Regions from separate parts of the Pseudoclavibacter sp. Z016 genome, predicted to be linked through region 1. Evidence: predicted binding sites of a transcription regulator. Region 1 holds the regulator's gene; the other holds the start of a gene.

The links. The regulator HrcA, encoded in region 1, represses chaperone genes, less so after heat shock. The targets are predictions, from matches to a motif close to TTNGCACTCGNNNNNNNCGAGTGCNAA.
Positions count from the first base shown of each region.
Region 2: a site for HrcA is predicted at 11,756-11,782, ahead of groES (co-chaperone GroES). Genes of this name have one in related genera too.

Region 1 covers NZ_PSTU01000011.1:672,374-687,140, reverse strand. Annotated here, with positions in the region: gene C5B99_RS09355 (PrsW family intramembrane metalloprotease) at 1-391, shown strand, start outside; gene C5B99_RS09350 (PrsW family intramembrane metalloprotease) at 388-1,668, shown strand; gene C5B99_RS09345 (FKBP-type peptidyl-prolyl cis-trans isomerase) at 1,672-2,046, shown strand; gene rpsO (30S ribosomal protein S15) at 2,157-2,426, shown strand; gene ppk2 (polyphosphate kinase 2) at 2,539-3,621, shown strand; gene C5B99_RS09330 (polyribonucleotide nucleotidyltransferase) at 3,858-6,116, shown strand; gene C5B99_RS09325 (pitrilysin family protein) at 6,253-7,602, shown strand; gene C5B99_RS09320 (histidine phosphatase family protein) at 7,602-8,201, shown strand; gene dapB (4-hydroxy-tetrahydrodipicolinate reductase) at 8,274-9,011, shown strand; gene C5B99_RS09310 (hypothetical protein) at 9,008-9,469, shown strand; gene C5B99_RS09305 (TIGR01777 family oxidoreductase) at 9,488-10,441, opposite strand; gene hemW (radical SAM family heme chaperone HemW) at 10,582-11,793, shown strand; gene C5B99_RS09295 (DUF4870 domain-containing protein) at 11,800-12,363, opposite strand; gene hrcA (heat-inducible transcriptional repressor HrcA) at 12,517-13,548, shown strand; gene dnaJ (molecular chaperone DnaJ) at 13,637-14,722, shown strand; gene C5B99_RS09280 (16S rRNA (uracil(1498)-N(3))-methyltransferase) at 14,724-14,767, shown strand, end outside.
Region 2 covers NZ_PSTU01000013.1:176,548-191,314, reverse strand. Annotated here, with positions in the region: gene coaA (type I pantothenate kinase) at 1-400, opposite strand, end outside; gene glmS (glutamine--fructose-6-phosphate transaminase (isomerizing)) at 461-2,311, shown strand; gene C5B99_RS12675 (holo-ACP synthase) at 2,318-2,692, shown strand; gene C5B99_RS12670 (alanine racemase) at 2,689-4,584, shown strand; gene tsaE (tRNA (adenosine(37)-N6)-threonylcarbamoyltransferase complex ATPase subunit type 1 TsaE) at 4,568-5,152, shown strand; gene tsaB (tRNA (adenosine(37)-N6)-threonylcarbamoyltransferase complex dimerization subunit type 1 TsaB) at 5,163-5,771, shown strand; gene tsaD (tRNA (adenosine(37)-N6)-threonylcarbamoyltransferase complex transferase subunit TsaD) at 5,771-7,351, shown strand; gene C5B99_RS12650 (hypothetical protein) at 7,348-7,884, shown strand; gene C5B99_RS19340 (DUF4190 domain-containing protein) at 8,027-8,650, shown strand; gene C5B99_RS12640 (DUF4190 domain-containing protein) at 8,807-9,625, shown strand; gene C5B99_RS12635 (hypothetical protein) at 9,727-10,458, shown strand; gene C5B99_RS12630 (class I SAM-dependent methyltransferase) at 10,489-11,679, opposite strand; gene groES (co-chaperone GroES) at 11,818-12,111, shown strand; gene rarD (EamA family transporter RarD) at 12,245-13,183, shown strand; gene guaB (IMP dehydrogenase) at 13,301-14,767, shown strand, end outside.

The sequences.
Region 1 (14,767 bases):
CTACCTCGTCGTGCAGCTGCCCATCTTCCTGCTGCTGGCCTGGTTCCTCGTCAAGCTGCACGACCGCGACCGCCTCATCATCGTCGACCGTCTGGGCGAGTACGCGGATGCCGGATGGTTCACGACATCGGAGGTCGCGATGATCGGGGACTGGAGCGCGCGCGAGCAGGCGTTCGCGTGGGCCAAGTCCGTGAGCCCCGAGGCCGACCGCGCGATGCGCGGCTTCGTCCAGGACGCGTCGAGGCTCGCCTTCGCCCGCGAGCACGCCAGGGTCAACAAGCGAGACCCGAATCGGAGAGTCGTGGAGAAGCGCATGCTCGACCGCGTCAAGGAGCACCGTTCGCAGCTCGCGGCCTTCGGCGCGGCCGGACCCAGGGTGGCCACCTCGTGACCGGACCCATGCACGCGGACGGGCGTTGGGGCGCACCAGCCGGTCAGCGCCAGATCGACCCCCAGTTCGTGCTCCCGCAGGCCCCCACGAAGGGTGAGCTGGCGATGCGCATCACGACGATCGTCGTCATGTGCCTGGCCGCGCTCATCATCGCCGTCGTCCTGTTCCTCGCGTATCTCGGCAGCAGCGACGTCGTGCTCCTCGGCAGCGTGCTCGCCGCGCTCGTCCCGCTCTTCGTCGTGTGGATGGTCGTGTGGCTCATCGACCGGTGGGAGCCCGAGCCGCGCATCCTGCTCATCGGCGCCGTGTTCTGGGGAGGCGGCATCGCGGTCGGTGGCGCGCTGCTCACGGGCCTGGTCCGCGAGGTCCTCCTTCCGGGAGCCCTGCCCGCCTGGTGGGGCCCATCCGTCGAGGCGCCCGTCGGCGAGGAGATCTGGAAGGGCCTCGGTCTCGTCGTCATCTACGCAGTCGCGCGTCGTCACTTCAACGGACCGACGGACGGCCTCGTCTACGGAGCTCTGCTCGGCGCGGGCTTCGCGTTCACGGAGAACATCCTCTACTTCTCCTCGATGTGGCAGGAAGCAGGGGTCGGGGGCTTCGTCGCCCAGTACTTCATCCGGGGCATTGCCCTGCCGCTGCTGCACCCGATGTGCGTCTCGCTGACCGGCATCGGAATGGGCATCGGCGCCCGTCGCGGTGGCTGGGGCTCGGCGCTCGGCGGCTTCGCACTGGGTCTCATCCCCGCGATGGCCCTTCACGCGCTCTGGAACGTCGGCTCGGGTCTCGTGCAGCAGTCTGCTGGCATCCTGGGGCTCATCGCGTTCTTCGCGCTGGTCATGGTGCCGATCTTCCTCGCCTGGATCGTGACGATCCTCCTCCTGCGACGGAAGGATGCCCGCATCATCGTGGAGCGCCTGTCCGAGTACGCCGCTGTCGGCTGGTACTCGCAGGCCGAGATCAGGATGCTCTCCACGATGCGCGGCCGATCGAGCGCGAGGTCCTGGGCGCGCCGGTCCGGGAAGCGCGCGGACAAGGCCATGCGCGACTTCATCACCGAGTCCACGCGTCTCGCGAGCGTCCGGCACCAGGTCGTCCTCGACCCGAATCGCACGAGCAAGCTGCTCGACGAACGGCTCCTGCTCCGGCATCTCGGGGAGCTCCGAGGCGAGCTGATCCAGGCACAGGCACAGGTACACGCACAGCCGCAGATGCAGCCGCAGACACAGCCGCACGGCGCGTCATCCGGGACTCGTCCAGGCTCCGGCGCTTGGATGTAGAGCATGACAAACACTGATCGCACCAAGCCAGAAGTCGACTTCCCGGGTGGAGAGGCACCAGCAGAGCTGGTCATCGAGGACATCATCGTGGGCGACGGGGCAGTCGCGGAGCCGTCCTCGACGGTCGACGTGCACTACCTCGGCGTCGAGTTCGAGTCCGGCGAGGAGTTCGACTCCTCGTGGAACCGGGGCGAGTCGGTCAACTTCCCGCTGAAGGCGCTTGTGCGCGGCTGGCAGGAAGGCATCCCGGGCATGCAGGTCGGCGGCCGCCGCAAGCTCGTCCTCCCGCCGCACCTCGCCTACGGCGCCGCTGGCGGAGGGCACCCGCTCTCCGGCAAGACGCTGGTCTTCATCATCGACCTGCTGGGCGTGAGCTGACCCCTCCCGATCTGCTATGCTCTTTCGGTTGCCGTGAAACGGCCGCGGATGAAGAGAGCTCGCACATTGTGTGCCGAGCGCCGCGCAACGAAAGAGAAGGGGGTCTGTCAATGGCACTAAGCGCTGAGGGCAAGAAGGCCATCATCGAAGAGTACGCAACGCACCCGGGTGACACTGGTTCCCCTGAAGTTCAGGTTGCCATCCTCACCACGCGAATCAAGGAGCTCACCGAGCACCTCAAGGAGCACAAGCACGACCACCACTCGCGTCGTGGTCTCCTCCTGCTTGTGGGTCAGCGTCGTCGTCTGCTCGGCTACCTCGCCGACGTCGACATCTCGCGTTACCGTTCGCTCATCGAGCGACTCGGCCTTCGCCGCTAAGCACTTTCTGCGAAGAGCCCCTGCCATCGGCAGGGGCTCTTTTCGCGTGCAGCGGCGCCTGGTCGTCCACATGGGGCCCAGGCGTGGAAGCCCCGGCGCTAGGCTGAGCGACATGGCAGCCTCTCGAACTCCAGCAAAGCCGCACGCAGACGCCAAGGGTCAGACGAAGGCCTCGGAATCGGGCAATGACGCCCGCGTGGAGGCCGGCGCATCGGACTCCACCTCGACGAGTCGCGCTCGGAAGCAGGGCGCAGGCTCTCAGGCCGCGTACCGCCTCAACCGGGCGGGCATCCCGGACATGACCCCGGAGGTGGACGAACTCGCCGAGCTGCGCGACGAGGACCCGCTTGGCGAGGCCTGGCGCCACGGCTACCCCTACGACGCCAAGCTGCCGCGCAAGGAGTACGAGAAGCAGAAGCGCGCGGTGCAGATCGAGCTCCTGAAGCTCCAGACCTGGATCAAGGAGACGGGGCAGAAGGTCGTCATCATCTTCGAGGGCCGGGACGCGGCAGGCAAGGGTGGTGCGATCAAGCGCTTCATGGAGCACCTGAACCCTCGCGGTGCTCGCACCGTCGCGCTCGAGAAGCCGACGGAGAAGGAGCAGACGCAGTGGTACTTCCAGCGATACGTCGAGCATCTGCCCTCTGGAGGCGAGATCGTCCTGCTGGATCGCTCCTGGTACAACCGTGCGGGCGTCGAGCGCGTCATGGGGTACTGCACCCCGACCGAGTACCTCGAATTCACGCGTTCCGCTCCCGAGTTCGAGCGCATGCTCGTCAACTCCGGCACGACCATCATCAAATTCTGGTTCTCGGTCGGTCGGGCGGAGCAGCTCGCGCGCTTCGCGGCCCGTCGCGACGACCCGGTGCGCCAGTGGAAGCTGAGCCCGACCGACCTCGCGTCTCTCGACAAGTGGGACGAGTACAGCGAAGCCAAGGAGGCGATGTTCTTCTACACGGACACCGCCGAATCGCCGTGGACGGTGGTCAAGTCGAACGACAAGAAGCGGGCGAGGCTCGAGGCCATGCGCTACGTCCTCTCCCAGTTCGACTACCCCTCGAAGGACGAGAGCATCGCGCACGCTGCTGACAAGAAGATCGTCGGGTCGCCGAGCAAGCTCTACGACGAGGGGGAGAAGCCGACGGGGGAGTTCCCTCTCGTGAAGGAGCTCCCTCGCCCGTCTCGCAAGAAGTAGGGGCGCCCGTGCGGCACTCGCCGCACGGGTTCCAGCTGCTCGTCGCCCTCCGCTGGTAGAGTCAGCAGCGCAATCATTCAAGACACGCGGGGCGGCGAGTAGCTGGTCCTCGGTGGTGGGTTCCTGTCGATGCGCTAGAGGCGCTCATTCGGCAGTGGTCTTCTACTGACGATCAGCCCGGGAAGACCCGGTCGCGCTTGCCCTTCGCGTGCACACACGCAGAAGGAGGAGACCTCTTGGAAGGTCCCGAAATCAAGTTCTCTGAAGTCGTTCTCGACAACGGCAAGCACGGCCAGCGCAAGATCCGCTTCGAAGCAGGGCGTCTCGCCCAGCAGGCGCAGGGCTCTGCCGTCGCCTACCTCGACGACGAGACGATGCTGCTGTCGGCAACGAGCATCTCGAAGAACCCGAAGGAGAACTTCGACTTCTTCCCGCTCACGATCGATGTCGAAGAGCGCAGCTACGCCGCCGGCAAGATCCCCGGATCGTTCTTCCGTCGTGAGGGACGCCCGTCGACGGAGGCCATCCTGGTCTGCCGCCTCATCGACCGGCCGTTGCGCCCCTCGTTCGTCAAGGGCCTCCGCAACGAGGTCCAGGTCGTCGTGACGGTGCTCTCGATCGCTCCCGGTGAGTTCTACGACGCCCTCGCGATCAACGCGGCTTCGCTGTCCTCGCAGCTCAGCGGTGTGCCGTTCTCCGGCCCCATCGCCGGTGTCCGCCTCGCGCTCATCGACGGCCAGTGGGTCGCGTTCCCCAAGTTCGAGCAGCTCGCCGATGCCGTCTTCGACCTGACGGTCGCCGGCCGTCTCGTCACGAAGGCCGACGGCACCGAGGACATCGCCATCATGATGGTCGAGGCCGAAGCCACCGAGCACGCGTGGGGCCTCATCCAGGCCGGCGCGCAGAAGCCCGACGAGGCTGTCGTCGCACAGGGCCTCGAGGCTTCCAAGCCGTTCCTCACGCAGCTCGTGAAGGCACAGCAGGAGCTCGCAGACCAGGCCGCGAAGCCCGTCGTCGAGTACCCGGTCTTCCTCCCGTACACGCAGGAGGCCCTCGACGCGGTCACTGCCATCGCGCACGACGGACTCGTCGACGTGTACCAGATCGCCGGCAAGATCGAGCGCCAGGATGCTGACGACGCGCTCAAGGCCAGCGTCAAGGAGCAGATCGCCGCGAAGATCGAAAGCGGAGAGCTCGACGCCTCCGTCGCCGGTCAGGTGTCGGCCGCCTACAAGACCGTCACGAAGGACGTCGTCCGCGGACGCATCCTCCGTGAGGGCAAGCGCATGGACGGTCGCGGCGTCGCCGACATCCGTCAGCTCGATGCAGAGGTCGACGTCGTGCCACGCGTGCACGGATCGGCGATCTTCCAGCGCGGCGAGACGCAGATCCTCGGCGTCACCACGCTGAACATGCTCAAGCTCGAGCAGCAGATCGACTCGCTCTCGCCGATCACGTCGAAGCGCTACCTGCACCACTACAACTTCCCGCCGTACTCGACGGGTGAGACCGGACGCGTCGGCTCGCCGAAGCGTCGCGAGATCGGGCACGGCTTCCTCGCCGAGCGCGCCATCGTCCCGGTTCTCCCGAGCCGCGAGGAGTTCCCCTACGCGATCCGTCAGGTCTCGGAAGCGCTCAGCTCCAACGGCTCCACGTCGATGGGCTCCGTCTGCGCCTCCACCCTGTCGCTGCTCAACGCCGGTGTGCCGCTGCGCGCTCCTGTCGCGGGCATCGCCATGGGTCTCGTGTCCGACGAGGTCGACGGCGAGACGCGCTACGCGGCGCTCACCGACATCCTCGGCGCAGAAGACGCGCTCGGCGACATGGACTTCAAGGTCGCCGGTACCGCGGAGTTCGTCACGGCCATCCAGCTGGACACGAAGCTCGACGGAATCCCGACGTCGGTTCTCGATGGCGCCCTGACGCAGGCTCGCGATGCTCGCATCCAGATCCTCGACAAGGCCATCAACGCCGTCATCGACACGCCGGACGAGCTCGCTGCCACGGCACCGCGCATCATCTCGGTCCGCGTTCCGATCGACAAGATCGGCGAGGTGATCGGGCCAAAGGGCAAGGTCATCAACCAGATCCAGGACGACACCGGAGCCGACATCTCCATCGAGGACGACGGCACCGTGTACATCGGCGCTGTCGACGGTCCGTCCGCCGAGGCCGCTCGTGCAGCGGTCAACGCCATCGCGAACCCGACGAACCCTGAGGTCGGCGAGCAGTACCTGGGAACGGTCGTCAAGATCGCATCCTTCGGTGCCTTCGTCTCCCTGCTCCCGGGCAAGGACGGCCTGCTGCACATCTCCGAGGTGCGCAAGCTCGCCGGTGGCAAGCGCGTCGAGAACGTCGAAGACGTGCTCGGCGTCGGCCAGAAGATCCTCGTCGAGATCACGAAGGTCGACGACCGCGGCAAGCTGTCGCTCGCACCCGTGCTCGAGGAGGCAGCTGCAGAAGAGGGCGTCGCTCTCGAGGCAGGCGCTGAGTAGCTCAGCCCACCTCTGTTCTGAAGGGCCCCGCGCATCCGTGCGCGGGGCCCTTTGGCGTCTCGCGAGGTCTCGAGCCGCTGGGAGTTGTCTCGCGGCTGACGCCGGGACGGTCAACACGCTCTAGGCTTGACTGGTTATGCGCGATGCCATTGAACTGCCACTTGACCTTCCCGAGATCGAAGCACGAGTGTCGAACGGCGGTCTCTTCCGACGTTCGGTGCTGCCGAGCGGGGTGCGCCTCCTGACCGAGGAAGTCGTCGGCGCGGCGAGCACCAGCATCGGCCTGTGGGTGCCGGTCGGCTCCCGGGACGAGCTCCCGCACGAGTACGGTTCCACGCACTTCCTCGAGCATCTGCTCTTCAAGGGCACGCCGACACGGTCCGCCTTCGAGGTATCTGCGGCCTTCGAGCGCGTCGGTGGAGAGGTGAACGCGCAGACCGCGAAGGAGCACACGCTCTACCACGCGAAGGTCCGCGATGCCGACCTCCCGATGGCCGTCGAAGTCCTGAGCGACATGATCACCTCGAGTGTGATCGACGCCGCGGAGTTCGAGATCGAGCGCGGCGTCATCATCGAGGAGCTCGCGATGGCGGACGACGACCCGAACGACGTGGTCTGGGAGCGGTTCTACGAGACGCTCCTCGGTGCGCATCCGCTCGCGAGGCCCATCGGCGGCACGCCTGCCTCGATCAGGGCCGCTGACCGCGACGCCGTGTGGAGCTCGTACCGCCAGCACTACCGTCCGGAGGAGCTCGTCGTGACTATCGCGGGGGCCGTCAACCACGACGTCGTCCGCGAGCAGCTCGAGCGCAACCTCCGGGCCGGCGGGTGGGACCTCGACGCACGCGCCGTCCCCGTCTCCCGCAGGGCCACGACGCTCGAGCCGGGCTCCGCGGTGCCGACAGGACCGCTCTCGGCCATCGAGCGCCCGCTCGAGCAGCTGGCCCTGGTCATCGGTGGCCAGGGAATCACGCAGCTCGACCCGCGCAGGGAGGCATTCGGCCTCATGCATCGGATCTTCGGTGGTGGCATGTCGTCCCGCCTCTTCCAGGAGATCCGCGAGAAGCGCGGGCTCGCCTACTCCGTGTACTCGTTCGGCGGTAGCCACTCCGATGTGGGGGTGACGGGCATGTACGCGGGATGCGCTCCCGACAACGTGCTGGAGACGGTCAGGGTGCTGCGCCAGGAGGCGGAGAAGCTCGTCCAGGACGGGGTCACCGCGACGGAGCTGGCCGACGCGAAGAGCGCGAGTGCCGGCGGCTCCGCTCTCGCGATCGAGGACGCCGACACTCGCATGTCTCGCCTCGGGCGCGCGGAGATCCACACGGGTCGCTTCTACGACCTCGAGGCGGCGCTCTCGCGGGTCGAAGCCGTGTCGCTCGACGAGGTGCAGTCCGTCGCGGCCGACATGTTCAGTGGGGAGCTCGTCGCGTCTGCGGTCGGTAAGCTCTCCTCGGAAGCAAGGACCGAACTGGAGCGCCGCTGATGTCGCACTACCTCTACCTCGTCAGGCATGGCGAGCAGGAGAACGCCGAGCACGGAATCACCGACGGCCCGCTGTCGGAGCGTGGTCGGGCCCAGGCTCATCTGATCGGCCGCAGGCTCGCGGGCGTCCCGCTCAGCGAGTCCTACACGTCGCCGCTGGATCGCGCTGTCGAGACGAGCGCGGTGATCGACCAGTACACGAGCGGTCCCGCCGCGCTCGAATCGACGCTGCTCTTCGACTGCATCCCCACGGGGCAGGACGGTGCGCCGTCGACGTACGACAGCTTCTTCGGCGGCATCGCTGACGAGGTCGTCGACGCCGGCATGGCGCAGATGAACGACGCGTACGACACGTTCTTCAGCAAGAGCCGCGACGACCGCCACACCCTGCTCGTGACCCACAACTTCGTGATCGGCGAATTCGTGCGTCGGGTGCTCGACGCCCCAGACTGGCGCTGGCTCGGCCTCAACTCCGTGAACACCGGTCTCACGGTGGTCCGGGTGCGGACCAGGAAGCCGGCTGAGCTGCTGCTCTTCAACGACCTGTCGCACCTGACGCCGGAACTGCGCACGGGAGTCAGCACCTCGATCGCCGTCTGAGGTCGTCGGGCCTGCCGCCGGGAGCCTCCCGCGTCGTCTGCTCGGCCTGCCGATGGCCGTACGCTTGTGGGCATGGAAACAAAGGTCGCCGTGCTGGGCGCTTCTGGCCGCATGGGAACACTGATCACACGGATCCTCGAGACGACCGATGGGCTCCGCTTCCATGCGGGGCTGACGAGTTCTTCTTCACTCGATGAGATGCTCGGCGCCGACGTGCTCATCGACGTCTCGCGGCTCGAGGCGTCGGAGGCGGCGGTTCCCTTCGCCCTCGACCATGGCATCGACGTCGTCGTCGGCACGAGCGGCTGGGACGAGCAGCGGATCGCCGGCATCTCTGGCCTCGTGCCTCCGGAGCGTGCCGTCGTCTTCGTCCCGAACTTCTCTCTGGGCTCGGTGCTCGGCACCGCGCTTGCGAGCGTCGCGGGGCGCTTCTTCGAATCGATCGAGATCGTCGAAGCGCACCATGACAAGAAGGTGGATTCGCCGTCAGGGACCGCTGTGCGGACCGCGGAGCGGATCGCGACCTCGAGGGAACGGCCACTCGCCGCTGCGAACAGCGAGCAGGACGCTCGGGGGCAACTCGTCTCGGGCGTACCCATCCACAGTCTGCGGCTACGTGGAGTCGTGGCAGATCAGCAGGTGATCTTCGGGGGAGAAGGTGAAGTGCTGACGATTCGCCACGAGACGATCTCGCAGGAGGCCTACGTGCATGGCATCAAGCTCGCCATCACGCATGCGGTCGAGACGCGGGGCACGACAGTCGGGCTCGACGGCGTGCTCGGCCTCGACGGACTGTCGGGTCGCTCGTGAAGAGCAACCTGGCCACGAAGCTCGGCGTCGCCGCCGTGACCCTGCTCCTGCTGCTCTACATCGTCTTCGTCTCGGGCATGGCGGTCTCGCTGTTCGCGGGCGATATCGTCGCCAAGGTGATGGGTGCCGCACTCATCGTGTTCCCGGTCCTCGCGGTCGTCTTCGTGGCCCGTGAGCTGCTCTTCGGGATGCAGACGGAACGACTGCTCGGACGTATGGCGGACGCCGGCGAGCTGCCGGAGGACGACCTGCCCAAGCGACCGAGCGGACGCGTCGTCCGTGAGGCGGCCGACGAGGACTTTCCGAGGTGGAAGTCCGAGGTCGAGGCCGCTCCTGAAGACTGGAGGACGTGGATGCGCCTCGGTCTTGCGTACTCGGCCTCGGGGGACCGAAAGCGAGCCAGGGCTTCTCTGCGCGAGGGCATTCGCCTCGAGAAGGCCGCTCGCGCCAGGGCGTGAGCGGCCCGGCTCGAAGGGTCAGACCCCGGCGCCAGGCTCCGGCTCGAACTCCGGCGACTTGAGGGCCAGCTCGACGGCCTGACCCGCGGTGCGATCCTTGAAGGTGAAGCCCGCGTCGAGCAGGCGCTTCGGGCGGATCTGCTGGTCGGCGAGGAACAGCTCACGGCCCGCCTTCTGGAGGGTGAGGTCGATGAGCGTCGATGGCGCCTTGAGCTTGTAGGGGCGCCCGAGCTCGTCGGCCAGCTGCTGCTGGATCTCGTCGGCGGTCGCGGGTGTGGGGCCGACCAGGTTGTAGGGCCCCTGCGCGTCGTCGGACTCGAGCAGGAAGCGGAGCGCGCGCACTTCGTCGCGCAGGCTCACCCACGGCCAGTGCTGCGTGCCGTCACCCAGCTGCGAGAGCAACCCGACGCTTGCCAGGGTCTTCAGGACGGTCAGGACACCGCCGCGCCCCAGGACGAGACCGGTGCGGGCGAGGACGACCCTGGTGCCCTCCGGGGCTGTCTGAGCCGCGCGCTCCCAGCGGTCGACGACACGCGGGAGGAACTCGTCGGTCTCGGGCAGTGCCGAGTCCTCGTCGAGTACCTGCCCCGGCCGGTCGCCGTACGCGCCCGACGCGGAACCGTTGATGAGGAGCGCCGGGGGCGTGGAGGAGGCCGCCATAGCACCGGTGATCGTGAGCGTCGCGTTGACGCGGGAGCGAAGGATCTCCTTCTTCACGTTGTAGGTCCACGGCAGCTTGCTGAGCGGTGACCCGGAGAGGTTCACGACTGCATCCACGCCGTCGAGGACCCTCGCGTCCAGAGTTCGCTGGGCGGGGTTCCACCGGAACTCGCTGGCGTCCTTCGGGTCGCGCCTGACGAGCCGCGTGACGCGGTGGCCGTGCGCGTGCAGCTCCTCGATGAGACGGTGGCCGATCATTCCGGATGCGCCGGAGACGAGAACGTGCTTTGGGGAGGTCGCCTGAGTGCTCATGACCTCGAAGGTAGTCGTGTCAGTTGGGCGCGAGCGCAACGCGGGGCCGTGCTCGGCTGATCGCGCGCCTGAATGCGCCTAGGCTGTGCGGGTGCATCACGTGAACCTCGCCCCGAACACGGCCCAGCCGAACGGCCATCTTGGCACCTAGCGCGCTGCCGCTCGGCGAGCCGGTGCCGCCGAGCGGAGAGCTCCCAGGCCAGGCACTGGTCGGCGCCGAGTCACGAGACTTCGGCGTCTACATCCACGTGCCCTTCTGCCGCGTGCGATGCGGCTACTGCGACTTCAACACCTACACGGCGGAAGAGCTCGGAGGGGTCTCGCGTTCCAGCTATGCCGGCGAGGTGGAGAAGGAGATGGTGATCGCCGAGCGGGTGCTGAGCGGTGCCCCTCGCGAGGTATCCACCGTCTTCTTCGGTGGCGGAACGCCGACTCTCCTTCCCGTCAGCGACCTTGCGGCGATGCTCGAGGGAGTGCGCAGTCGCTGGGGCCTCGCCCCAGACGCGGAGGTGACCGTCGAGGCGAACCCCGACTCGGTCGGCGAGCGTGAGCTCGCCGAGCTCCGGGCTGCTGGAGTGACCCGAGTCAGCTTCGGGATGCAGTCCGCCGTCCCGCACGTCCTCAGCGTCCTCGAGCGCACCCACGATCCCGCACGCATCCCGATCGTGGTCGCCGCAGCGAAGCGAGTCGGGCTCGAGCCGAGCCTCGACCTGATCTACGGCACTCCCGGCGAGTCCATCGACGACTGGCGCCGATCGCTCGACATGGCGCTGGCGCAGGAGCCGCTGCACGTGAGCGCGTATGCGCTCATCATCGAGGAGGGCACGAAGCTGGCCAGGCAGATCCGCCGCGGCGAGGTGCCCGCTGTGGACGACGACCTGCAGGCCGACATGTACGAGCTCGCAGAGGAGCGACTCTCAGCGGCCGGGTTCGAGTGGTACGAGGTCAGCAACTGGTCGCTCGACGGCAAGCACGCGTCTCGCCACAACCTCTCCTACTGGCGAGATGCGGACTGGTGGGGATTCGGGCCAGGCGCGCACAGCCACGTGGGTGGTGTGCGCTGGTGGAACGCCAAGCATCCGAGCGCCTACGCAGCGAGGCTTGCTGAGGGCATCACCCCGGCCATGGGGCGCGAAGTGCTCGACGAGGAGACGAAGCGCTTCGAGCGGATCATGCTCGGCTCGCGTCTGCGGGAGGGCCTCGCGATCTCCGAGCTGGACGACTCCAGCGTCGTCGCCGAGCTCATCGCCGAGTCGCTCGTCGACGGGAGGGCCGCGCTGAAGGGCAGGCTCGTCCCGACGCTCCGCGGTCGGCTCATGGCAGACGCGATCGTGCGCCGAATCGCCGCCTGAGCCGGCTCAGCTCACGAACCGGAAGGTGACCGGGTACCGGTAGGGGAGACCCTTGTTCGCCTGGACCGCGCCGAGAATGGCGTAGACGACGACGGCAACCCAGAGCAGCGGGTAGAGGAGCGGGACGATCAGCGCCAGCGGGCCGCCGATCAGCGAGAGCAGCGAGATGACGCCGATGCCGAGGTACACGATCGCAACGGTGATGCCGAAGTTGAGCGCCTCGCGGCCCTCGCTGTCGGCGAGAGGCCCCCTCCGCCGCGTGACGAGCCAGAGGATGAGCGGCCCGACGGCCGGGGCGACGATGTTGAGCAGGTGATCGAAGGTTCCGACGAGGCGGTCGCCGTCTCGGGTCAGGGGCGGTTCTGTCCCATTCTGCGGGCCCGACTGCTGGTACTGCCCGCCCTGCGGGTGCCCGTAGGGAGGCTGCTGTCCGTACGGGACCTGCTGACCGTGGGGAGCCTGCTGCCCGTACGGTGGCTGCTGCCCGTAGGGTCCCGGCCGGTCGTATGGCGGCTGCCGAGGCTGATCCTGGTGTCCTGGCGGCGGGGTCGGTGCGTTCTGATCTGACACGGGGTTCCTCTCGTCGGTTTCGCCCACGCTACTGCGCGTGCCCTCCGAGGGCCTGGCATCCTGCTGGTGGCGTGAGCGGAAAGCGGTAGGATTGGCAGTCTCAGGTTCGGAGTGCCAGTCCGACTCGCAGCAGCTCGTCGAGGGAGGAGCATCGTGGTTTCAGACAGAAGCATGCAGGTGCTCCGCGTCATCGTCACCGACTACGTCACGAGTCGTGAGCCGGTGGGCTCCAAGTCGATCGCAGACCGTCACGATTTCGGCGTCTCCGCGGCCACCATCCGCAACGACATGGCACAGCTCGAAGACGCCGAGCTCATCGTGGCCCCGCACACGTCCTCCGGGCGCATCCCGACCGACAAGGGCTACCGACTCTTCGTCGACCGGCTCGCCGAGTTCAGGCCGCTCTCCGGGGCGCAGCGTCGGGCGATCGAGACGTTCATCGAGGGCAGCGACGACGTCGACGAGGTGCTCGGACGGTCGGTGCGACTGCTGGCGCAGCTCACCAACTCCGTCGCGATCGCGCAGTACCCCTCGCTCGCGAACGCCGCCATCCAGCACGTCGAGTTCGTCCTGCTGTCGAGCATGCGCGTCCTCACGGTCCTCATCACCGACTCGGGCCGCGTCGAGCAGCGCATCGGGCATCTGCGTGCCGAGGTGAGCGTCGAGCAGCTGCATGTGCTCCGGGACCGGCTGGCCGGCCGCCTCGTCGGGAAGACGGTCGCGCGCGCTTCCACGGAGCTCAGGGATGTCAGCGGCATCATGGGGGAGCGAGACGCGGAGCTCTTCGCTCCCGTCATCGCCAACCTGCTCGAGCTCGTCCTGGCGCACCGCCAGGAGCGCCTCGTCATGGCGGGCACCGCGAACCTCGCCCGGACCGAACGTGACTTCCCCTCGAGCATCCTGCCCGTCCTCGAGGCCATCGAGGAGCAGGTGGTCCTCCTGCGGCTGCTCGACGAGCTCCACTCCAGCCCCGAGGCCTACTCGGTCAGCATCGGCCAGGAGAACGTCGACCTGGGCCTCGGCGAGACGGCTATCTTGACGAGCGGCTACCGCAGCTCCGGGAGCGACGCGCGTCTCGGCGTCGTCGGGCCGACGAGAATGGACTACCCGAGGAATATCCAGGCCGTTCGAGTGGTTGCGAGTTACCTGTCACGGGTGCTCGACGAGCAGCACTCGGACGACTGACCCACACCGCCAGATCACTCGGCGGATGCACCCGGCGCCTGACAACGCAGGCGTGACACACACAGATGCAAAGAAGGAGTCGCCACTCTTGGCAGACCACTACGACGTGCTCGGCGTGAGCCGTGAGGCGTCCCAGGACGAGATCAAGAAGGCCTACCGCAAGCTGGCACGCCAGCTGCACCCGGACGTCAACCCGTCCGAAGATGCCGCGGAGCGCTTCAAGTCCGTCACGCACGCCTACGACACGCTCATCGACCCCGAGCGGCGCCGGCAGTACGACCAGGGCGGCCCAGATGGGCAGTCCTTCGGCGGCTTCGGCGACATCTTCGAGACCTTCTTCGGCCAGCAGGGCTCCCGCGGACCCCGCTCGCGCGCGGAACGCGGCCAGGACGCGCTCGTGCGCGTCGAACTCGACCTCGACGAGGTCATGTTCGGCACGCACCGGGACCTCGAGGTCACGACGGCGATCGCCTGCGAGAACTGCCAGGGCACCTGCTGCGCGCCAGGCACCTCGCCGACGACGTGCTCGGCATGCGGTGGGGCCGGGTCCGTGCAGCGACAGGTGCGCTCCATCCTCGGCATGGTCGTCACGAACCAGCCGTGCGCGCAGTGCCGCGGCTACGGCACGGTCATCGAGCACCCGTGCGACACGTGCCACGGCCAGGGGCGCGTCCGATCGAACGTGAGCATCCCGGTCGACATCCCGTCCGGTGTGGACTCCGGGCTGCGCATCCACCTTCCCGGTCGGGGCGAAGCCGGACCAGCAGGGGGAGCGAACGGCGACCTCTACCTCGAGATCCGCGTGCGCCCGCACGAGGTCTTCTCGCGAGACGGCGATGACCTCCAGTGCGTCGTCGAGGTGTCGATGGCCGACGCGATCCTGGGCACCTCGACCACGGTCGGTGCGCTCGACGGCGACGTCGACCTGCAGATCCCCGCGGGCGTGCAGTCGGGTGAGGTGCTGACCGTTCGCGGTCGGGGCATCACGCGGCTTCGCTCGACGCATCGCGGCGACCTCGACATCGCCGTCCAGGTCGTGACCCCGGCGAAGCTCGACGGCAGGTCGCGCAAGCTGATCGAGGAGTTCGCTGCCCGTCATCGCCACGAGGCCCCTCGCCTCGCGCGGGAGAAGCAGGGGATGTTCTCGAAGCTCCGCGACCGTTTCGGTCGCTGACGTGGCGTGGCTCTACCTCGTTGAGGACCTCGACGAGGCGCTGCG
Region 2 (14,767 bases), on a different contig from region 1:
GGAAGCCGTCCGTGGTGACGAGCTCGACCCGGGGTGTGTCCTCCCAGCGTCGGAGGAGCTCGCGAAGCAGCCTCGACACGGTCGACTTGCCGACGGCGACCGAGCCGGCGACGCCGATGACGAAGGGGGTGGAGGCGCTGCGCTCGCCGAGGAAGCCGCTCGTCGCACGGTGCAGCGAGCGAGCGTTCGAGACGTACAGGTTGATGAGGCGGGAGAGCGGCACGTACACGTCGCGCACCTCGTCGAGGTCGAGGTGGTCGCCGAGGCCGCGCAGCCTGATGAGGTCCGATTCGTCGAGCGCCATCGGCGTCGACGGTGCGAGGTCGGCCCAGTCCTGGCGGAGGATCTCGACGAAGGGCGAGTCTCCTCCGCTGCGCGGAATCTGACCAGTTGCGGACATAGAAGGCGAGTCTAGTGCGGTGTCCGACCCCGCAAGAGCGGTGCCCCTAAGATGGCCCGTATGTGCGGAATTGTTGGTTACGTTGGTCCACGAGAGAGCCTTGACATCCTGATGGGCGGCCTCGCAAGACTCGAGTACCGGGGGTACGACTCCGCAGGTGTCGCGGTCATCGACGACGAGGGACGGATCGAGACCCGCAAGCGTGCGGGCAAGCTGAAGGTGCTGCGCGAAGACCTGGAGCGCAACGCGCTGCCGGACGGTCACACGGGCATCGGCCACACCAGGTGGGCGACGCATGGCGGTCCGACGGACGCGAATGCGCATCCGCACCTCGCAGATGACGGCAAGCTCGCCGTCATCCACAACGGCATCATCGAGAACTTCGCCGAGCTGAAGACCGAGCTCGTGGAGCTCGGCTACACCTTCGAGTCGGAGACCGACACCGAGGTCGCGGCCGTCATGATCGGCCACGTCTACCGCGAGGTGGGGAGCCTCGAGCAGGCGTTCCGCGCAGTGGTCCGCCGTCTCGACGGAGCCTTCACGCTCCTCGCGGTGCACGCCGATGAACCGGGCCTGATCGTCGGTGCGCGTCTGAACTCGCCGCTTGTCATCGGTCTCGGCGACGGAGAGAACTTCCTCGGCTCGGACGTGGCCGCGTTCGTCGAGTACACGCCCCGCGCGCTGGCCGTCGGCCAGGAGCAGATCGTGCTCGTGCGCCCTGACTCCGTGACCATCACGACGTTCGACGGAGAGCCCGCTACCGCAGAGGCCTTCGAGGTCTCGTGGGACGCGTCAGCTGCCGAGAAGGGCGGCTGGCCGAGCTTCATGGCCAAGGAGATCGACGAGGATCCCGAGGCCGTGGCGAACACGCTTCGCGGCCGGATCGTCGAGGGTCGCGTGCACCTTCCCGACCTCGACGCACTCGGGGAGGACTTCTTCAACGACATCCACCGCATCATCATCGTCGCGTGCGGCACTGCCGCCTACTCGGCCCAGGTCGGTGCGTACGCCATGGAGAAGTGGGCACGCGTGCCCGTCCAGGTCGAGCTCGCGCACGAGTTCCGCTACCGCGACCCGGTGCTCGACTCCCGCACGCTGATCGTGTCGATGAGCCAGTCCGGCGAGACGATGGACACGCTCATGGCGGTCCGCTACGCGATGTCTCGCGGCGCGAAGACCCTCTCCATCTGCAACACGCAGGGAGCGACCATCCCGCGCGAGTCCGATGCGGTCGTCTACACGCACGCCGGGCCGGAGGTCGCTGTCGCGTCGACGAAGGCGTTCCTCGCCCAGATCACGGCCCTCTACCTGCTTGGCATCTACACGGCGACGATGCGCGGCACCATGGCGGCTGAGCGGCGCGAGGAGCTCCTGACCGAGTTCCAGACGATCCCGGAGAAGGTCCGCACGGTCCTCGGCGTCCGGGAGCGCATCCACGAGCTCGCGAACTGGATGGCGGACACCCGCTCTGTGCTCTACCTGGGTCGCAACGTGGGCTACCCGATCGCGCTCGAGGGTGCGCTCAAGCTCAAGGAGATCGCGTACATCCATGCGGAGGGCTTCGCCGCCGGCGAGCTCAAGCACGGCCCGATCGCGCTCATCGAGCCCGGCCAGCCGGTGTTCGTGATCGTGCCGAGCCCTCGCCACGACGACACGCTGCACCCGAAGATCGTGTCGAACATCCAGGAGATCCGCGCGCGCGGCGCCCGTGTGCTCGCGATCTGCGAGGTCGGCGACGCGGCCGTGCTGCCGTACGCGGACGAGGTCATCGCGGTTCCGCCGACGGAGCCCTTCTTCGAGCCGCTGCTCGCGGTCGTGCCGCTCCAGATCTTCGCGATCGAGCTCGCCACGGCGAAGGGGCTCGACGTGGATCAGCCTCGCAACCTGGCGAAGTCCGTCACCGTCGAGTAGCTGAGCGTGATCGTCGGTATCGGTGTCGACACGGTGGAGCTCGCGCGGTTCGCGCGGGCTCTGCAGCGTGCCCCGCGCCTCCGCGAGCGTCTCTTCGCGCCGGCGGAGCGCGACAGGTCGCTGGCGTCGCTCGGCGCTCGGTTCGCCGCTCGGGAGGCCGCGGTGAAGGCGCTCGGCGGCATCGGCTCGCTCAGCTTCCTCGACTTCGAGGTCGAGAGCGGGCCAGCTGGGCGTCCGGAGTTCGCCGTGACGCCCGCGCTGCGGGCGCACCTCGAGCTGGTGGGGGTCGATCACCTGCACCTCTCGCTGACACACGAGCGCACGACCGCGACGGCGTTTGTGATCGCCGAGCGTGCGGCAACGGCTGGGGCAGGCTCGTGAGCGGTGCTCGCGTCGATGTCGACCTCGACGCGGTCCGGGCCAACGTCCGGGCGATCGCCGATCTCACGCGCACGCCGCTCCTCGCGGTCGTGAAGGCGAATGCGTACGGTCACGGGGCGTCCGACGTGGCTCGTGCCGCGCTCGAGGGAGGTGCCGTGCGCCTCGGCGTCGTCGACCTCCGGGAGGCCCTCGCGCTCCGGGAGGCGGGCATCGCCGCGCCGATCCTCGCGTGGATGCACGGGGCTCGCACCGACTGGCTCGCCGCGCTGGATACGGAGATCGAGCTCGGCGTCTCCTCGCTCGCGCAGCTCGAGCTCGTCGATATCGGTCTGGGTCGTCTCGAGCACTCCGAGCGCTGCGTGGTCGTGCACCTCAAGCTCGACACGGGCCTCGGGCGCAATGGGATCAGCCCGGCGGAGTGGGAGTCGGCGTTCACGAAGGCCGCGGAGCTCGAGGGGCGTGGGCTCATCCGCCTCGAGGGATTGTTCAGCCATCTGGCTGGTGCGGGTCCTGACGCCGATCGTGCGCAGCTGGCTTCTTTCGAGCGTGCGCTCGAGCTCGCGGCTCGGCGTGGACTGACCCCGTCGGTGCGTCACCTCGCCGCGACGGCCGGTTCGATGTCGCTGCCGGAGGCGCGCTTCGATCTCGTGCGCCTCGGAGTCTCCCTGTACGGCCTCTCGCCGTTCTCCGCCGACACGGATTGCCCGGTCGAGTTGAGGCCCGCCCTGTCGCTGAGCGCCCCGATCTTCGAGGATCAGCGCGGCTTCAGGGTCGACCTCGGGCACGCTGCGGGTCTGCCGCCGATCGAGCCTGGCTCGCTGGAGCTCGCGGACGACACCGGTGCTCGCTGGAATGTCGTCGCCCTCGACACCCTCGAGCTGCGAGTCGAACCGCTCGAGGGAACCGTGTCGGCGTCCGCACGCCTGGACCGCAGCGACGAGCCGCCTCGGCTGCTGGTCATCGACGCCGCACGCTCGGCGAGTGCGGACGCCTGGGCCTCGGCCGCCGGGACCATCAACTACGAGGTCGTCACTCGGCTGAGCTCCCGCATCCCGCGCCGCTCCTCGGGCGCGAGCTCTCCCGTCGAGCCTCACCGGGTGGCTGCGGTCGCCCCGGACGAGTCGGCGGCGCTCGCGCTCGCGCCCCGCCGCGAGCTCTGGGTCGACGTGGACCTGCTGCAGGCCCGCATGGGCGAACGGGCTCGCGAGCTCGCGGCGGCGCTGGGGAACGGCATGGGTGCGCGGCACGCGGCCAGGCTCTTCAGCGTCGACGTCTCCGCCGACGCGTACGGACTCGGTGGTGCTCTCGTCGCCGGTCTGGCGCTCGAGCACGGCCTGCTGCCGCTCGTCGCGGCGAACGCGGACCTCGCGCACGTCGGGCAGGCGGCACGGTCGAGCACGCTCGTCGACCACGAGCGGACCAGGGATCCTGGCAGCCGCGGAATCTACGGCTTCGACGAGCCGAGCGCGCCGCTTCCTGTCGCGCTCACGACGGAGCTCGTGCACGTGAAACGGGTGACGGCCGGCCACGGCGTCTCCTACGGCTACGACTGGGTGGCCGAGGAATCCACGACGCTCGGGCTCGTGCCCCTCGGCTACGCCGACGCCATCCCGCGCAGGGTCGCGGGGCGGGGTGAGGTTGTCGTCGGCGGCCAGCGTCGGCCGATCGTCGGCCGGGTCGCGATGGATCAGGTGGTCATCGACCTGCAGGACCAGGAGGCGTGGATCGGCATGCCGGTCTCGGTGTTCGGGCCCGAACCGGGCGATATCCACCTGCAGGAGTGGGCATCCTGGTCAGCAGTGTCACCGCAGGCGTTCGTGGCTGCGCTCGGGCCGCGCGTCGTGCGTCGGGAACGACGCGATGAGGAAAGGGCGGATGGGTGTGGGCACTGACCTGACTCCGAGCATCACGGTGGAGCTCGCGACCGCGGAGGACATGGTCCGCGCGGGAGAGCTCATCGGCGGGCTCCTGCTCGCGGGCGATGTGCTCGTGCTGACGGGGCCGTTGGGTGCGGGCAAGACGACGTTCGCGAGGGGTCTCGGGAGTGCGCTCGACGTGCGGGGTCCGGTCACGAGTCCGACGTTCGTGCTGGCGCGCACGCATCCTTCCCTCGGAGCGGGGCCCGAGCTCATCCACGTGGATGCGTACCGTCTCGGCGATCCGGCCGAGCTCGATGATCTCGGCCTTGATCTGGCAGCCAGCGTCACCGTCGTCGAGTGGGGGCGCGAAGCGGTTCCGCTGATCACCGATCGCTGGCTGGAGATCACGATCGACCGTTCCGCGGCATCCCCGCCGCTCGAGCCCGGGGTCGTCGAGGGGCCAGGTGGTGTCGACTGGAGCGACGAAGAGCCGTTGGACCCGCGCCGCGTCACGCTCACGGTCGCGGGCACGTGGGATCGCCCGGTAGCCGCCGCTCTCGTGGACGCGCTGCGGACCGAGTTCGGCGCAGCTCCCGCGTAGAATCACTCGCATGCTCTTAGCGATCGATACGTCAGCGGGCACGGATGTCGCGATCGTCACCCCGCACGGCCGGGTGCTCGCAGAACGGCGCACCGCCGACACCCGACACCATGCTGAGGTGGTCGGCGTGGCGATCGCGGAGGTGCTCGCAGACGCCGGGCTCTCTCCGCAGCACGTCACGCAGGTCGTCGGTGGAATGGGTCCGGGCCCCTTCACGGGGCTGCGTGTCGGCGTGGCCGCCGCGCGCACGTTCGCGTTCGCACGCGCCGCGCGTTTCATCCCGATGCCCAGCCATGATGCCGCGGCCCACGAGTGGCGCGCGGAGCATCCGGAGGCTGGCGGCGATCTGCTGGTCACGACGGATGCCCGCCGGGGGGAGCTCGCCTGCTCGCGGTACGAGCAGGGGCTGCTCGTCGCGAGCAGCTCCGAGCTGCACCGGCCTGATGCCGTCCCCGCTGCCGACCACCGCTTCGATACGAGGACCATCTCGGCCGCACACCTCGCGCTCGCCTGGCTCGACCGCGAGGTCCAGGGGCTCGAAGCCGAGGCCAATACGATTCTGTACCTGCGGGGTGCCGACGCGGTGCCGTCGAACGGCCCGAAGCGGGTGACCGGCTGATGCGCGCCGTGCTGCGCGATGCCTCGCACGAGGACTTCCCCTCGATGGTGCGTCTCGACGAGGCCGCCTTCCCGCTCGACCCGTGGTCGCCCTCGATGCTCGCGGGCGAGGTCAAGAGCGAGCACACGCGATATGTGGTCGTCGAGGACGCCGCGAGCGGCGAGATCCTGGCCGCTGCTGGCGTCATGGCTCTCCAGGGTGGTGGTGAGGCTGATCTGCAGACCATCGCCGTCGATGAGCGGCTGCGGCGCGGCGGATGGGCCACCCGGATGCTGGCCGAGCTCTTCGCGTGGGCCGAAGGGCGAGGCGCGAAGCAGGTGTTCCTCGAGGTGCGCGAGAACGGCGAGGCGGCTCGTGCCCTCTATTCGCGGCTCGGCTTCGAGGAGATCGGGCGCCGACCCAAGTACTACCCGAGAGAGGGCGTGGATGCGATCGTGATGCGCGGACAGCTGCCGAGCGTGCGGGTGTCCGCCGAGGCTCGTGTCGCGGCCGGTGCTCGCAGAGAGCCGCTTGTGCTCGGCATCGAATCGTCGTGTGACGAGACGGGTGTCGGCATCGTCCGCGGTCGGGTGCTGCTCGCCAACGAGGTCGCCTCCTCGATGGACGAGCACGCCATCTTCGGTGGCGTCGTTCCCGAGATCGCCGCACGTGCCCACGCCGACGCAATAGTGCCGACCATCTCGGCGGCGCTCGAGACGGCCGGAGTCTCGCTCGAGGACCTCGACGCGATCGCCGTCACCCAGGGCCCTGGCCTCGCTGGTGCGCTCATGGTCGGAACGGCTGCGGCGAAGGCCCTGCACGTCGCCACCGGCATCCCGCTCTACACCGTGAACCATCTCGTGGGTCACGTCGCCGCTGACGTCCTGCGCGACGACGTGGGTCAGCTCGAGCTGCCAGCGGTGGCGCTGCTCGTCTCGGGTGGGCACACGTCCCTCCTGCACGTTCGCGACCTCGTCGACGACGTGGAGCAGCTCGGCGAGACGATCGACGATGCGGCTGGAGAGGCGTTCGACAAGGTGGCGCGACTGCTGCGCCTGCCCTACCCGGGTGGACCCGAGATCGACAAGGCCGCTGCCGGAGGGGATCCGAAGGCGATCCGGTTCCCGCGCGGGCTCACGAAGCCGAAGGACCTCGAGCGGCACCGCTACGACTTCTCCTTCTCGGGGCTCAAGACCGCCGTCGCCCGCTGGGTCGAGGCGAAGGAGGACGCGGGGGAGCCGGTGCCGGTTGCCGATGTCGCGGCGAGCTTCCGCGAGGCCGTCGCCGACGTGCTGACGGCGAAGGCGGTGGCGGCCTGCACGGCCCTCGGCGTGCCTCGGCTCGTGCTCGGCGGGGGAGTGGCCGCGAACGCGCGCGTGCGTGAGCTCGCGGAGGAGCGGTGCGCTACCGCCGGCATCGAGTTGCGCATCCCCCCGCTTCGGCTCTGCACCGACAACGGGGCGATGATCGCAGCCGTCGGCGCGATGCTCGTCGCTGCCGGCAAGCCTCCGTCCCCGCTCGGCTTCGCGGCGGACTCGACGCTTCCGGTGGCCACGCAGCCTGCGCCGCAGGAGAGACCAGCTCTGGGGGAGCACCGATGACAGCACCCGATCAGCCGAAGCTGCCGCCGCGCAAGCCCGTGGAGCTTCCCCCGATCGACCGCACCCCGGTCGATGACACCAGCAACGCCGCCTACTCGGCTCTCACCCCGCGCTCACGGGGTGAGGAGAAGTCGGCTCCGGCCGTGGAGAGCTCTGCGCCCCGGTCCGAGGAGCGTCGGAGTCCGGAGAACGACCGGGACATCGACCCGGCCGTCGCGCACGTGCAGGAGACCGCGATGGCTCCTGCGTCCGCTCGCGCCGCGACGGCACCGGCGCCTCCTGCGCTCGGGCTCAGTCGCCTCGCGGTCATCGTCTCCGTGCTGCTCTCGCTTGCCGCGGCGGTCCTGGCGCTCGCGCTCTCCGCATCCGTGACCCCCTCGCCGCTCTGGCCCCTGTACCTCGGGGCGAGTCTCGGCGCGGTCGCACTCCTGCTCGCGGTGCTGGGGCGGCGCCACCGCGGTTGGGTGCTCGCGCTCGTGCTCGCTGTGGCGGCGGTCGCGGGCTGTATTGGCTTCGCCTTCGTCGTCGCCTGAGTCCGCGCTCCAGGAACCGCCGTGCCCCGCGAGGTTGGAAGTCATCCTGCGGGATGACGAGGCCGAGGCCATGGGGATGACGTGCCGTTGAGCAGGTCGCCGTAACGTTGGAGCATCTCATCACCTCTCGAAAGGAGCGGACATGACCTGGTCGACACCAGATGGCCCCGTCGAGCGGATACCGGCCCCGAACGTCGCCGCGCAGCCCGTCGGCGAGCCGTGGGAAGCGCGAGGCGACACCCCCGGGGCCGGCAACGGGAACGGCTCCGGGCACGACTCGGGCTACCGGCAGGATCCGGGCTACGGGCAGGGTTTCGGCTACGGCCAGGATTCGGGCTACGGCCAGGACGCCGGCTACGGCCACACCGCGCCGAGCGACAGCTGGGGCCCTGGCGGCAACGCGGCGCAGGCGGCCCCCTCGCAGCACCTCGCCTATCCGGTGACGCCCTACGTCCAGGCGCCGTACACGGCACCTCGACCGGCCGGTGCCGGGACGCTGACCTTGAGCGTAGTGGCCCTGTGTCTGAGCGGAGGGTCGTTCTTCGTCTCGCTGATCCCCATCCTCCAGTTCGTCTGGTGGATGGTCGGGATCGCTGGCATCGTGTGCGGCTTCATCGCGCTGCGTCGCGAGCCGCGCGGACGGGCGCTCGCCATCACCGCCATCGTGCTCGGCTTCATCTCGGTCTTCGGGCTCCTGCTCCTGCTTGTCCTCGCCCTCCTCTTCTTCGGGGGAATCGGACTGCTCGGAGGCCTCAGCTCTTACTGAGCGTGGTCTTTCCTGAACCTTGTGTGACGGTTCCCAGTCAAACCCTGGGAACCTAGGACATGGGCGTGCGCCACTGAAGGCGTCGCCGCTTGCTCCACGCACGTGAACACCAGCCTCAACCGCCGCGAAATCGGCTGAACCGGAAGGAGCTCCGCAATGAGCGACAGCAACGCAACCCCAGGTGACAAGCCACGGCTCCCGGAGGACGACAGCACACCTCCCCAGTACGAGGCACCGGCCGCCTACACGCCGCCTGCTGAGTCGGTCGACTACTCCGCCCCGGCAGCCACCGGCACCGACTACACGCCGCCCTCCGTCTCGGGCACCGACGCTTCGACCCCGGCCGCGCCGTACTCCGACTCCTCCGCACCCTCAGCGTCGGGCAGCGGGTACACGCCGCCGGCCGCGCCTGGCTCTGGTTCCGACTACTCGGCGCCTTCGGCATCCGGCATCGACTACTCGGCTCCCTCGTCATCCGGCAGTGGCTCCACGCCGCCCGCAGCATCCGGTTCGGTGAGCTACACGCCGCCGAGCGAGCCAGCCGCGGCACCGGGCGCAGCTCCCTACGGTCAGGCTCCATCCGCGAGCCAGGCTCCCGCCGGCGCAGCTCCGGCATATGGCGCTCCGCAGTCGCAGGGGCAGCCGCAGGGCTATGGGGCGCCGCAGGGGTACGCGACGCCCGGCTACCCGGCGCAGTCCGCTGCTCCCAAGCGCACGCTCAGCATCGTCGCGCTTTCCCTCGGCGGTGCGGGCATCCTGCTCACCTTCGTCACGGCGTTCCTCGGGCTTCCCCTCGGTATCGCAGGTCTGGTCTGCGCCATCATGGCCAAGTCGCGGGAGCCGCAGGCCGGCCCGCTGCGCGTCTGGGGCCTCTGGGTCTCGATCGCAGCCATCGTGCTGTCGGTGATCGTGGCGATCATCGGCATCGTCGTCGCCGCCATGTTCATCGGCGACATGTCGTCCTACGGATACTGACCACCCGCTGCAAGAACTGGCAGGAGTGCGGGTGGATGCATCCGCCCGCACTCTAAGCTTGTTCAGCACCTGCAGCCTTGTCGACGACTGAGAAGGACACCATGTCTGACCCGAACGGCCCCCAGTACCCGCAGCAGCCCCACCAGAACGGCCAGTCGCAGACCGGCCAGCCCCCTTTCGGCGCGCAGCAGCCCGGCCAGGGCCAGTACGGCCAGGGGTCGTACGGGCAGTCTCAGCCGCAGTACGGGCAGCAGAACGATCAGCAGTACGGCCAGCAGCAGCCCGGGTATGGCCCGACTGACGGCGGTTACGGCCAGCAGCAGCCTGGGTACTCTGGCTATGGCGCTCAGCAGCCGTCCGGTCAGCAGCAGGCTCCTGCGCAGCAGGGCTATGGCCAGCCGCAGCAGAACCAGTTCGGGCAGCCGCAGTACGGTGCCCCGCAACAGGATCAGTTCGGGCAGCCCCAGTACGGCGCCCCGCAGCAGGGGCAGTACGGGCAGCCGCAGCACGGTGCTCCGCAGCAGGGGCAGTTCGGGCAGCAGCCCGGCCAGCAGTTCGGCGTGCAGGGATACGGCCAGCAGCCGAAGGCTCCTGCGCCGGTGCTCGGGATCATCGGCGTGGCGCTCGGCGCGCTCTCGCTGCTCCTCCTCCTGCTTCCCGGGTGGGCGTACATCGTGGCCCTGGTGCTCGGTCTCGGCGCCGTCGGGCTCGGAATCGCCGGGCTTCGCGCCCCGAAGGGCCTCGGACGCACCCTTGCCGTCGTGGGCCTCGTGGCGGGTGGCCTCGCGGTCCTGCTCGCCATCGTGACGCTGGTCGTGGTGCTGGTCGTCTAGGCACGAGACGCGCCGACGGCTCGGCTGGCCTCAGCTGAGCCGATCGGCGAGGATGGCGACGCGCTTGTCGCCGATCCTCGTGAGGATGAGCACCGCGGACGCGTCTCCCTTGAGCGAGAGCTTCCGCCTGAACTCCGCAGGGTCGATGTCGACCCCCCGTTTCTTGATCTCGAGCACGCCGATGCCTCGCTTCCGCAGCTCGCCCTTGAGCGACGATGCATGCAGGGGCAGCACCTCTCGGACCGAGAACGCGCTCGCGAACGGCGTCGGCGTGAAGTGCTCGGCGGTCATCCACGCGATGCTCTCTGAGATCATCGACGCTTCGAGCGACCGTGCGAGGTCGCCGATGAGGCGAGCGCGGATGATCGCCGCGTCCGGCTCGTAGAGCACGGCACCCAGCGCAGCGACGTCCGCGTCCCGGACGTCCTCGACGGTCGTCAGCTCGGCGGTGCCATGCCTGCTGATCACGAGGGCCGAGCGGCGGATGCCCGCCCTCGCCGTGCCGTGCATCCACACCGTCGCCTCGACGAGGTCGCCGTTGGAGGACACCCACTGCGTCTCCGCGTCCTCCGGAAGGTACGCGTGGTCGATCCCCGGTCCCAGCTTGATACCCGTCGGGCGCTCGCGGCCTGCGGCGAAGACGAAGTCGAGGGATGGGCTCCAATCCGCCGGATCGAAGTGGCGTGCCGTGCTCCCGCCGTTTGTGGTCCTGCGGGCCGGATCGAACCAGAGCGCATCGAAGGCATCCAGGTCCACCTCCTCGGCGCGGTCGTGCCTGACCTGCGCGTTCGGAAACGGGGCCAGGTTGTGGGCCGCGATAGCAGCCGTGACCTCGTCGACGTCGAACGCGGTGACCTCGAGCCCGAGCGATGCGAAAGCCATGGAGTCCGCGCCGATCCCGCAGCCGAGGTCGGCCACGCTCACGGCGCCGGCCTGCCTGAACCGGTTCGCGTGGTGCGCCGCGACTTGCAGACGCGTCGCCTGCTGCAGGCCAGCGTCGGTGAAGAGCATCCGCTCGGCGAACGGGCCGAACTTGGCGGATGCCCGCCGCCGGAGCTTCGCCTGCGTGACGACGGCGGCGACGACGTCCGCGGACCCTCCTGCCGCGCGCAGCCTCGTCACCAGGGCGAGCGCGTCTCCCGCCGACTCGACGGGCGGCGCGTCGTCGAGCAGGGTCATCGCCTCCGGTGTGAGGAGGGCCAGGAGTTCGTCGCGTTGCACCAGCACTACGCTACCGGCGTACGCCACGAGACGTCGCCGCGTTGCAGTCGTCGCCGCCTGGCCCCTACACTCTGAGTTAGCACTCTCATGGGGAGGGTGCTAATTCTGAACTTCCTATCGCTGAGAAAGAGGTCAACCGTGTCGGTGAACATCCAGCCGCTCGAGGATCGCATCGTCATCAAGCAGGTCGAAGCCGAGCAGACCACGGCTTCGGGTCTTGTGATTCCGGACACCGCCAAGGAGAAGCCCCAGGAGGGCGAAGTCGTCGCAGTCGGCCCCGGCCGCATCGATGACAACGGAAACCGCGTGCCGCTCGACCTCGTGGTCGGCGACAAGGTCATCTACTCCAAGTACGGCGGAACCGAGGTCAAGTACGGCGGCGAGGAGCTCCTTGTGCTCTCCGCTCGCGACATCCTCGCGAAGATCGTCTAGTCTCCTGACCTTCTGAGGCCGAGCCGGTTCGGGCGGTCTCATCTGCAGGAGCAGCATCGCGCATGGCGCCCACCCCTCGAGGTCGGGCGCCATTCGTGTTCCAGGGGCCCGACGTCGGGCGTACGATCTCGAGGTGACGGAATCTCCTCGGTCCGGCCTCTGGCTGGCGTTCAGCGCGTACGCGCTCTGGGGCTTCATGCCCCTCTACGTCGTGGCGACCGCTCCCACGACGCCCGTGGAGCTCATCGCGTGGCGCATCATCCTGAGCGTCGTGTTCTGCCTGCTCGGCGTGCTCGTCATGCGGGCCTGGCGTCCGTTCCGGGAGCTCATCTCGAAGAAGCGGGTCGTGCTCGGCCTCGGCGTCGCCGGGGTCCTGGTGTCGGCGAACTGGCTGTTCTACGTGCAGGCGGTCGCGACAGGCCACACCCTCGACGCCGCGCTCGGCTACTTCCTCAACCCGATCGTGTCCGTCGCGCTCGGGCTGGTCTTCCTCCGCGAGAAGCTCAGGCCCCTGCAGTGGGTCGCCGTCGGGCTCTCTCTCCTCGCCGTGCTCGTGATCTCGCTCGGCTACGGCCGCATCCCGTGGCTCGGCCTGGGCGTCGCCATGACCTTCGGGCTGTATGGGCTCGTGAAGAAGCGGGTGGGGGTCCAGGCGGATGCGCTCTCCGGACTGGCGGTCGAGACGACGCTCATCATGCCCATCGGCGCGATCTGCCTGCTCTGGACGGTGCTCTTCGGCGGCGGCATCACCTTCGGCTCCGTGTCGGCGGTCAACACGGGCGTCCTGCTCTTCGCGGGCGTCGTCACGAGCGTGCCGCTCCTGCTGTTCGCGGCGGCCGCCAGGAGGCTGCGCCTCATCGAGCTCGGACTCATGCAGTACATCGCGCCGATCCTGCAGTTCGTGCTCGCCGTGGCGGTCTTCTCGGAGCCCATGCCGCTCGAGCGCTGGATCGGGTTCGCGATCGTCTGGGTCGCCCTCATCCTCTTCACGATCGACCTCGTGCGCACGGCTAGACTTGGCGCCAAGATTCCCTCGGTCGCGGACGAACTCGGTCCACCGACACGAGGCTGATGAGCTGAGGGTCCCGGGAATGCGTCCGGGGTCCTCGCTGTTCCATCACCACTGAGCTGTTTCCCGATGCACGAGGATGCCGCCGAACGGCGCATCCCAGATACCTCCTGGAGCGTAATGACCGAGTCGGACCCCTTTGGCTTCACCGGATTGACCTACGACGATGTGCTGCTGCTTCCCGGGCACACCGACGTCATCCCGTCTGAGGTCGACACGACGACACGGCTGACGCGCGGCATCACCCTGCGCGTCCCGCTCGTCTCGGCGGCGATGGACACGGTCACGGAGGCCCGCATGGCGATCGCCATGGCGCGCCAGGGTGGCATGGGCATCCTGCACCGCAACCTGTCGATCGACGACCAGGTCGAGATGGTCGATCGCGTGAAGCGCTCCGAGTCCGGCATGGTGACGAATCCGGTGACGACGACTCCCAACGCGACGGTCGCGGAGGTCGATGAGATCTGCGGGCAGTACCGCGTCTCCGGCCTGCCGGTCGTCGACGAGGAGACGGGCAAGCTCGTCGGCATCATCTCCAACCGGGACATGCGATTCGTGCCCGAGTCGGAGAAGCGCACGACCCGCGTGCACGAGGTCATGACGGGCGAGGGCCTCGTGACCGGTCCCGTCGGGATCTCCGGTGACGACGCCTACAAGCTCCTCGGCAAGCACCGCATCGAGAAGCTGCCGCTCATCGACGACGAGGGCAAGCTCGCCGGCCTCATCACGGTGAAGGACTTCGACAAGAGCGACAAGTACCCGAACGCGACGAAGGACGACGCCGGGCGCCTGCGCGTGGGCGCGGCGATCGGCTTCTTCGGCGACGGCTGGGAGCGCGCGGAGCGCCTCGTGGCTGCCGGTGTCGACGTCCTCGTCGTCGACACGGCGAACGGCCAGTCGGCCGGCGTGCTCGACATGATCCGCCGCCTCAAGAGCGACCCGGTCATGGGCCACGTGCAGGTCGTCGGCGGCAACGTCGCGACCCGCGAGGGCGCCCAGGCGCTCGTGGATGCGGGTGCCGACGCCGTCAAGGTCGGCGTCGGTCCTGGCTCCATCTGCACGACGCGCATCGTCGCGGGAGTCGGCGTCCCCCAGATCACGGCCGTCTACGAGGCGTCGCTCGCCGCGACCCCGGCTGGCGTGCCGGTCATCGCGGACGGCGGCCTGCAGTACTCGGGCGAGATCGCGAAGGCGCTTGTCGCCGGCGCATCCGCAGTCATGGTCGGATCGCTGCTCGCGGGCACCGACGAGTCGCCGGGCGACCTCATCTTCGTCAACGGCAAGCAGTTCAAGAGCTACCGCGGCATGGGATCTCTCGGCGCCCTGCAGTCGCGCGGCGAGCGCACCTCGTACTCGAAGGACCGCTACTTCCAGGCGGACGTGCCGAGCGATGACGAGCTCATCGCCGAGGGGATCGAGGGCAAGGTCGCGTACCGCGGCTCGATCCGCCAGTCGGTGTTCCAGCTCACGGGCGGCCTGCGCCAGTCGATGTTCTACGTCGGCGCTCGCACCGTCGCCGAGCTCAAGGAGAAGGGCCGCTTCGTGCGGATCACCCCGGCAGGGCTGAAGGAGTCCCACCCGCACGAT